Regions from separate parts of the Staphylococcus simulans genome, predicted to be linked through region 3. Evidence: predicted binding sites of a transcription regulator. Region 3 holds the regulator's gene; each other region holds the start of a gene.
What was found. Region 3 encodes Rex, which represses fermentation and respiration genes when NADH is low (regulators of the CRP and FNR family bind a similar motif). Its sites were predicted from a motif close to TTGTGAAATATTTCACAA; they were not measured.
Positions count from the first base shown of each region.

Region 1 (3,206 bases), 550 kb from region 3:
TCAGCAACGTGGCATATGCAACGTTTCCTAAGAATGCTGCGAACCAGTATCCCCATGCACTGGAGAAACCGACGAAGTCACCGAAACCGGCACGTGCATAACTGTAAATACCGCCGTCTAAATCAGGACGTTTATTTGTTAAGTTCTGGAATACAAATGCGAGTGATATCATACCTACAGCTGTAATGATCCATCCGATGATAATTGCTAATCCGCCGGCATTGCTGCCCATGTCAGAGATAATATTAAAGGCGCCGCCGCCGATCATTGAACCAACGACCAGACCGATTAAAGCCGTTTTACTGAGTTTACTTTGTTCTCCGCTCATCTTCAAAACTCCTTTAATGCTTGAGACTCTCTCAAAGCATGTGTTGTCAATTTATTTATTTTTTGACGCTATACTGCTTTAATTGTTTTAAAGGGCCTGCGCCTCTTGCTATTTCCAAAATCATAGGCCATGTACAAACATGTCGCCGTGAATAGGTATCAAATTAAGTCAAAGCAGTATTCAATCTAAAGCCAGGCTTTAAGTGATGACGCTAAACTGCCTCTATTGATGCAATCCTTATCACTTAAAGCACTGTATACTTTAGAATTAGATATCTTCACGGTATAACGGTTGGCTCATGCAACGTGGGCCCCCGCGTCCGCGAACTAATTCACTACCTGTTACTTCGATAACTTTAATGCCTTTGTCGCGTAATAATTGGTTAGATACATAGTTACGGTCGTAAGTAACAACGACACCTGGACGGATTGTTAATGTGTTAGATCCGTCGTTCCATTGTTCACGAGGTCCTACGATGCGGTCACCGTCACCTGTCGGAATGAAGTCGATGTGGTCTAAATTCAACGCGTCTTTTAATGTTTCTTTTAAGTTGTGTGTACGTGTGATTGTGATATCTTTGCCATCTTCAGTTGGTTCAAGTGTGAAGATATTCATGTCTTCACCTTTTTTCTCGATAGCTGAGTGGATTGTGAATTTATCATAGTCAATCATTGTGAATACTGTGTCTAAGTGCATGAATGCACGTGTATTCGCGATTTCAATCGCAACAACTTTTCTGATTTTTGAATCTGGGTTCGCAAAGATTTGACGCGCTAATTTTTCAATCGCTTGTGCTGATGTTCTTTCAGAGATACCGATTGCGATTACTTCTTCAGAAAGAACTAATTCGTCTCCACCTTCAATGTTGTAAGGTGAGTTTCTGTCTAACCATACTGGAATATCAGCATCTTTGAATCTTGGGTGATGTTTTAAGATATAAGTGATGAAGATAGACTCTCTGCGACGTGCTGGCCAGAACATACGATTAACTGTCATACCATTACCTACTGACGCTTGTGGGTCACGTGTGAAGTAAAGGTTTGGCATTGGGTTCATGTAGAATGGATAAGAATCGTCCACATACTCTACTAAGTGTGCATGGTCTTGTCTTACTTCTTCTTTACGAACACCTGCCATTACTTTTTCGATTAAGTCTTCGTTATTTAATGTTTCGAATAACTCTTTTACTTCTTCTTCATGGCCTAATAATGTATCTTCAGATTCCGCTAATACATCTTCAATAAATTGTTCACGTACTTTTGGATCTTCAATGGCTTCTGCAGCTAATTTTTCTAAATAAAGCACTTCTACGCCTTCGTCACGTAGCACTTGTGCAAATTTGTCATGCTCTTCTTGTGCTACTTTTAAATACGGGATATCATCAAATAATAATTCTCCTAAATACTCAGGTACTAAATTTTCTAATTCTTTACCAGGTCGTTTAAGTAATACCGTTTTTAATTTACCGATCTCACTGTTTACTTTAATTGGATGTTCATTCATTTGTGAAACCTCCTTGTTTTATTTATCTATATTGTAAGCCCTTTCAAATGTTGCTCATGTGAATTAAATCACATTACAACTGTTGTACTTTTCACACTTATCTTTTTATTCATTACATGTTTCTGTATATTTAATACATTTATATGGGGTTTACATGTATAAACTATGAATAATAAGCGAATTTAATGTGCTTTAAATCCCAAAGAAAAAATTTTATTCATTTTTTAGAGAATATATACATTATGTTTCATAAACCGTGTCAGTGTGGCCCTTTTAACAATGCATCTCAGTCTTAGTATTTTGAGACATAAAAAAAGAACCAGCATAAAGGTCCAATATAAATCCCTCCTTATATGGCTCTACCCGTATTTGATTAAATAACCGCTTCTTTACAAAACTTTAAAATTTTACCAAACTGCATAAAAAAAGAAAACCACGGTGTGGTTTTCAACACTTACTAATATGTTCTCTCTTCATACCTATTTCTTATAAACCATCCATTATCTATCTTACTTTAATCTCTATACACGGTTGATGCGCTGTATTATATACACTCATATGCGTATAACTGTCTTTTGAATCCACTTGAATGTATAACCATTCATCTTTTATGATCATCTGTTTATATTTAATGTCTAACTTGCGATAAGCTTTTAATTCATGATCATGCGATGCCCCTACCTCTAATGCTTTCATTACCACAAAATCTCCAGGCATCACATCCTCTTGCCAATGAATAGGATTATAATCAGAGACTGTTTTTAAATACGTTTCAACATCATCCCACTTTATTTCTAACGGTAAAGCTTGGGCTGGTAAAGAAAATGTTTCTTGAACGTTAAGTGTTTCAGATGATGAGGACTGTTGATGAAATGTCTCTTTCATAGTAACAAACGTTGTTTCAATCTCTATCCATATATCAGCGCTATCCGTTGCGGTAACTGTCAGTAAATAACGTGATTGCTCAAAGTGTTTAAGGGCTCGTTGATCTATTAATTTAAGTTCAGCTGTATAAGTCTTTCCTTCTATTAAAGAATGATAACGATGGATACGTTTCTGTCTTAAGATAAAAGAATGTTCAGCTGATGCTTGAAAGGGTTCAAAACGATGCCAGATATCTGTTAAATAAAACGCATCTAAAGGAATAGAAGCGTATTGCGACGATAATTTCCAAGTAAATGTCTGTTTCATTTAGTGCTCTACCTTCTCAAATAAAGTTGAAATACCTAATCCGCCACCAATGCCCATTGTAGCTAATGTATGATTTCCAGGGAAATACGTAAGAATAGAAATCAGTCGTGCGACTAAATTTGCACCGCTTGCGCCATATGGATGTCCTTCAGCGAGTGCACCACCAAATGGATTCACTTGCCTT
Region 1 is NZ_CP095100.1:460,396-463,601, reverse strand. Features, by position in the region: gene arcD (arginine-ornithine antiporter) at 1-328, opposite strand, end outside; gene arcA (arginine deiminase) at 596-1,831, opposite strand; gene MUA87_RS01780 (hypothetical protein) at 2,336-3,022, opposite strand; gene MUA87_RS01775 (thiolase family protein) at 3,023-3,206, opposite strand, start outside.
Region 1: the regulator Rex is predicted to act here: its motif matches at 1,888-1,905, upstream of arcA (arginine deiminase).

Region 2 (3,206 bases), 250 kb from region 3:
TTTTAGTTTCCCCTGCTGTGATACCGATTAATTCTACACCTTGATAAGAACCTACAACGATTGATAAAGCAAAGAAGAAGCCAAGCCAACCGTTAGGAAGGAAACCGCCGTGTGACCATAAGTTAGATAAACCGATGGCATTTCCGCCGTTACCAAGTCCGAAGAAAATCAAACCGAAACCAGCAATAATCATTAAAACAATAGTGACAATCTTGATCATCGCGAACCAGAATTCAAATTCACCGAACGCTTTAACTGATACTAAGTTCGCTGAAGCTAATAATACAATAACGATAACACCAGGAATCCAATCCGGAAGTTCTGGGAACCAATATCTCATGTATTCTCCGACTGCGATAACTTCACTCATACCAACTACAACCCACTGGAATATGTTACTCCAGGCTGTTAAATATCCTGCTACTGGATGAATATAGTCACTTGCGAAGTTTGCAAATGAACCTGTAGTAGGATGTAAGTAAACCATTTCTCCCATTGCACGCATTACTAAAAATAAAAATAGTCCAACAATTAAATAAGCAAAAATAACAGATGGTCCTGTCCATTTAATTGTACTTGTCGCACCCATAAATAAACCAACGCCGATGGTACCACCGAGTGCGATCATTTGAATCTGTCTAGAACTTAATCCCCTGTGTAATTGAGTTTCTTCCATTAGAAAATACCCCTTCTCTTTCATGATTTCCAGGCCCTATTACAAGTTATCGATAGCTGCCCCATTCTCTCTTTCTATTTCAGCGTCCCAATTTACTAAAATTTAAAAGATTGCGAAAAATTTAACAATGTTTCTTTTTGCTATCGATTTGTAACTTTTCAAGCCCATTGAGGCTATTATACTATAAAATTTCTAGATGAAAACATAAAAATTACACTTTTATGTATGCGCTTTCATTTATTTTTTCCTAAAATACAACAAAAGCAGTCATCGCGCATTTTAATGCATTTCGCACTCAAATAAAATATTGTATTCCTAAAACACACACAATGAACAGTGTCCATTTAGTAAATACATTTTATTTGAACATTATAGCACGGAGTTTTATAAAAGCGCAATGTACTTTTGATAATTTTCTGATTCTTTGTCATGTACATAGAGACAATTGTCTTTTTGACACAATCACTGTTTTATATACAAATGCAGTATTTCAATAATTTTCACGAGACAGTCATATTTATAAAAAAAGTTTATGTGAAAGTATTCACAAAAATAAGAAATGCGATTATACTATATGCATTACAGAAAATGAGATAACCCTCTCAGCCTGAATTAATATTAAACATTTTGCTAGAGCGAGGAGTTTTTTTAGGAATGAACAGTGAAAAATATATCCGTTGGGATAATGTATTTTATGGACGTAAATGGGTTAAAGAAGTTGTTAAAACTATCCAAACTAAAGACGTCTTACAAGCGACTTATTTTAAGCGCTATTTATTACGTGCCATGATGGCAGGTTTTATTATCAGTATTATTGCAGTCTTTGTATTAGCCATTAAAGCTGGTTTTGTACAAGAAGTACACACAGGAGAAATCAACACAGGAATTATCAACATCGTCGGATCAGTTGCCTTCAGCTTTGCCTTAGTACTGATTCTTTTTACCAATTCAGAACTCCTGACAAGTAACTTTATGTATTTCACAGTGGGTTTATATTATAAAGTTATTTCGCCATGGCGCGCTTTCCAAATCTTTATGTTATGTTTCATCGGTAATATGTTAGGTGCCCTAGCCTTCTTTATTATCTTACGTTTCAGTGATGTCGTTACACCAGAAATGATGAAACAATTAGAAGTCTTGCTACATCACAAAACAATGACAGCTGACTTTACTCAAATATTAGCTAAAGCAATTTTTGCCAACTTCTTTATCAATATCTCATTAGTTATTGCGATGCAAATTGAAGACATTCTAGCAAAAATGTTTGTGATGATGTTTGGGGTTGCTATCTTCGCATTCATGGGTTACGAACACGTTGTTTATAACGCATGTCTATTTATCGGCGGTGCTATTTACCAATCAGATGTTTTACACTTCTGGCCTGCAGTCATCAATATCATAGCTGCATTCATCGGTAACTATATCGGCGGCGGATTAATCATCGGTCTATTCTATGCTTACTTGAATGACCATAAACAATTTAAGAACGAGCTTTAATATGCATACGACGCACCAATATACTATGTTATAATTTGAGTGAACTGAATTGAAAGGAGACGTCAACATTGTCTAAACAATTAGTTTCACGCGGACTATTATATACATTTATATTTGGTGCGTTATTCTTTTTCTTAAACCGCTCAGCCAGTCAAGAATCGCTGACACATACTTTAATTATGTCGGTAATTGCTGCTGTGGTATTCGGTGTATGCTATGTCGCTTTGTTTAGCGCATTGACTTCTCCAGCTAAAAAAATGAAAGTCGGGATTGTATTACCGATTACCGTTATACTCGGTATTGTTATCGGACACTTTACAAATCATATGAAACTTGGAGTAGGCCTTGGCCTAGTACTTGGTATTGTCATTGCCTTTCTCTGGGATTATTTATCAAAGGATCATAAAGGAGAATCAGAGTGAAGCTTACCTTAATTATTATTATCATAGTGCTCCTTATCATCAACCTTGTACCAAACTATCTCATGTACAAACGTTTGAAAGCACAAGGTGAACAAGCAAACCGTCGTGCATTAATGATTGGAGTAGACGCGATTTTATTAGTCTTAGTCATCGTCGGTCTAGTTTATATGTTGAAATAAACAAAACAGAGGATTCAAAAGTTAACGGCTTTTGAATCCTCTGTTTTATTATAATTTTAATTTCATTAATAGTTTGTATCCTCTTTTTCCAACAGTTGCTCATTAAAGTTATAACTGCCCTTTCAATACAAACTGATAAACTAAGTAGGCAGATATCAAGTAAATCATAGAACCTATCATGAACGCGCGAAACCTGACATTCATCGGCACCCTTCTATTAAAGATAGGTGCAAGTATTAAGTTTCCAACGCCAATAATTAACGGTCCTGCTAAAAAGAATAATAGCAACATGCGCTCACCTGCTCACTTAAAAATATTGTTTCATAATTGTTTCAGCATCTAAATTCATTCCTTCTAAATTTAAATTGCTGAAATCCATCTGTTCAGTCATTTGATTTGTATTTACAATTACTCCAAGTCCCGCACGTTCTG
Region 2 is NZ_CP095100.1:760,128-763,333, reverse strand. Features, by position in the region: gene MUA87_RS03135 (amino acid permease) at 1-676, opposite strand, end outside; gene MUA87_RS03130 (formate/nitrite transporter family protein) at 1,331-2,173, shown strand; gene MUA87_RS03125 (hypothetical protein) at 2,242-2,595, shown strand; gene MUA87_RS03120 (hypothetical protein) at 2,592-2,774, shown strand; gene MUA87_RS03115 (hypothetical protein) at 2,883-3,065, opposite strand; gene MUA87_RS03110 (HAD-IA family hydrolase) at 3,082-3,206, opposite strand, start outside.
Region 2: the regulator Rex is predicted to act here: its motif matches at 1,209-1,226, upstream of MUA87_RS03130 (formate/nitrite transporter family protein).

Region 3 (3,206 bases):
ACCTGTATTACGATCAAAATCGAATTGGATATTAGCGCTGCGAGCATCTAACATCGGTTTATCGATACGTTCAATTTTTTCTAAAACTTTTCGACGACTTTTAGCCATTCCGCTTGTTGATGCACGTGTGATATTTTTTTCGACAAATGTTTCTAGTCGTTTAATTTCAGCTTGTTGACGTTCGTATTCTTGCATGCGTTTTTGATAATATTGATCACGTTGTGTGATGAATTTACTATAGTTGCCGACATAGTGTTGAACTGCACCGAGTGCGACATCGTAGATTTGGTTGACCGTTTTATCTAAGAAGAAGCGGTCGTGACTGATAATAACGATAGCACCTTTAAAGTAATTCAAATAATCTTCGAGCCATTGTGTTGTTTCCATATCTAAATGGTTGGTCGGCTCATCAAGTAATAATAAATCAGGTTCACTCAATAACATTTGTGCGAGTGACAAACGTGTTTTTTGACCACCGCTGAAATCATTTACTGAACGATTGAAATCTTCTTCGTTAAAATCTAATCCGTGTAAGACCGTTTTAATCTTGCTTTCAAATTGATACCCCTCTAAGCGTTCAAATTGGTTAGACAAAGCTTCATATCTTGCCATATGGTCTTTGAAAGTCTCAGATTCATATTCATCAGCATGATTGGCTAACCAATTAGTTTCCGCCTGCATCTCTTGTTCCATTTGTTTAAGATACGCAAAAGGTTTAGACATCTCTTCCCATACGGTATGGTCAGTATCTAAGGTCATTTGTTGTGTTAAATAACCGACTTTTAAATTTTTGATTTTCGAGACATTGCCGCTATCATAACCATCCACACCAGCAATGATTTTCATTAATGTTGATTTGCCAGCGCCATTTCTGCCGACAATGCCTATTTTTTCATGACTCTTTACTTCAAAGTGGACATCACTAAAGATTTCTTCCCCGTCGAAGGATTTTGAGACATTGTTTAGTTGTAGTAATATCATTCAAATTTATACGAGATTTGTCTATAAATATCTCGTAGTCCTCCTTCCTAAAAAGCGTCGCTTAGTTACTATTATAAGCGCAATTGACATGAATTCCTAACATATCACGCGAAATTAAAAGATTGAATATTTTATCAGAAATTTGTGTCAATACACATTTAATACAGACCATTAATTATGATTTGTTTTAAAAAAATGTGTTCAAAACAAAATTCTAATCGTATAATAGTTAGTACATTGCTGTAATTTACAAATGCAATTATGGATGTTTTAGTGTAATAAAGAGCGTATTCACTAAAATGTTGATAATACAGTCATTCCAATTTCTGAAATCATACGGTATACTTAAATAATAAAAAATGATTCCAGAAACAAGCTGAGTATTGTTGTACAGCATTATTAACTATGATAATACTATAATCTGCTAATAGTCGATAAAATGACTACTTTTCACAACTCCATGGCTAAATTAACATAACTTCATACGATTAAAAGTATAGTTTTATTATGGTTGAACTGAATAAAGTTTGGGATAGTAGTTAGAAAGATTTGGAGGAAAATAAATTGGCTAATCAAAACAATAAAATTCCTCGCGCGACTTTGAAACGATTACCCTTATATTACCGATTCGTGAATACCCTTCAAGAAAAAGGGATAGATAGAGTGAATTCTAAAACAATCAGTGAAGCATTGGATATTGATTCAGCTACCATCAGAAGAGATTTTTCATATTTTGGTGAGCTGGGTAAAAAAGGTTATGGTTACAATGTGGAGAGTTTATTAGAATTCTTTAAAGGCGAAATCAGCGAAAGTGATGTAATTCGTATTGGTTTAGTCGGCGTAGGGAACTTAGGGAAAGCATTGCTTTCATATAACTTCTCAATCCACGATGATATGGTGATTACAGAAGCGTTTGATATTGACGCGGATGTAGTCGGTACGCAAATTGGAAAAGTTGTAGTTAAAGACATGGATGCCATTCATGATATTTTGAAAAAAGGCAATTTAGATGTAGTGATTATCACAACACCTGGAAGAGCAGCACAAGAAGTTGCTGATCAACTTGTCGCTAGTAACGTAAAAGGTATTTTAAACTTTACACCTTCACGTATCGATGTACCTGATAATGTATCAGTACATCATATTGATTTAGGGGTAGAATTACAGTCTTTACTCTTCTTTATGAATAATATGAATCGTAAATAAAGAAAAGGAGTTTGCTTGAATTTTCATTCAATGCAAACTCCTTTTTTAGTTTAGGCTTTTTGAACTGTAATTGTCCAAGAAGCGTCTCCTAATTGTTCGTAATTTGTTACAGGGTAAGATTTTTCAGCTGCCCAGTTTGGGATAGCTTCTGTCGCTTGTGTGCAGTCAAAGTCAATTTTCAATTCGTCTCCGACTTCTAATTCTTCCATTTTCTTCTGTGCTTCGATAAGAGGGAAAGGACAAACCATTCCGACTGTTCCTAGTTCGTATACCATAGTTTCATTCTCCTTTGTTTAAAACTTTTTATTCGTTATGGCTATTTTAACTTAATTATGATTGTGTTGCAGGTCTTGAAGCAGTTGTTTTAGCAGGTGCTTTACGTAATGCTTTCATTGGTTTAATAAAGATAAAGTAACTCATTAACCAAGTACCTAAAATCATTGATGCAAGAGCAATCCAGCCTTGCCAAGATAATGCTGCTGTTGCAACTAAGCCGTTACCAATTGAGCAACCGCCGGCAACTGAAGCGCCGAATCCCATTAATGCACCGCCGATAACACTATTTCTTAAAGTCTTTTTATCTGGTAATCTCCAAGCAAATTCACGTGAACCTTTAGCTGCAATATAAGATCCAATGAAAATACCTAAGACTAAGAATACACCCCAGTCTAAGAATGATGTTTTACCTGTGATGATAAATTGTACTAAATTTGAAGAAGGTGTAGTGATACCTAAACCACCTTCACGGCCTGCTGAATAACTCATTGGCCAAGCAAGTAACGCAATTAATCCAACAATAATTGCTGCTACGAATGGGTGGAATTTCTTTTCAAAGAAGAAGTGACGTACACCTGTGAATTTTTGTTTTAATTTAGGGACTGCAATTTTCGGTTTAGGTTTACGTACTGTTTTAACCACAAAGAACACTGTAATTGCTGTAATGACAATTACCCAAACCCAAGCAGGAATACCTGTACTTGTTGACATATCTGCATTAACATTAGTTTTTGAATTAAGAC
Region 3 is NZ_CP095100.1:1,014,959-1,018,164, forward strand. Features, by position in the region: gene MUA87_RS04515 (ABC-F family ATP-binding cassette domain-containing protein) at 1-981, opposite strand, end outside; gene MUA87_RS04520 (redox-sensing transcriptional repressor Rex) at 1,546-2,187, shown strand; gene MUA87_RS04525 (sulfurtransferase TusA family protein) at 2,238-2,462, opposite strand; gene MUA87_RS04530 (YeeE/YedE family protein) at 2,518-3,206, opposite strand, start outside.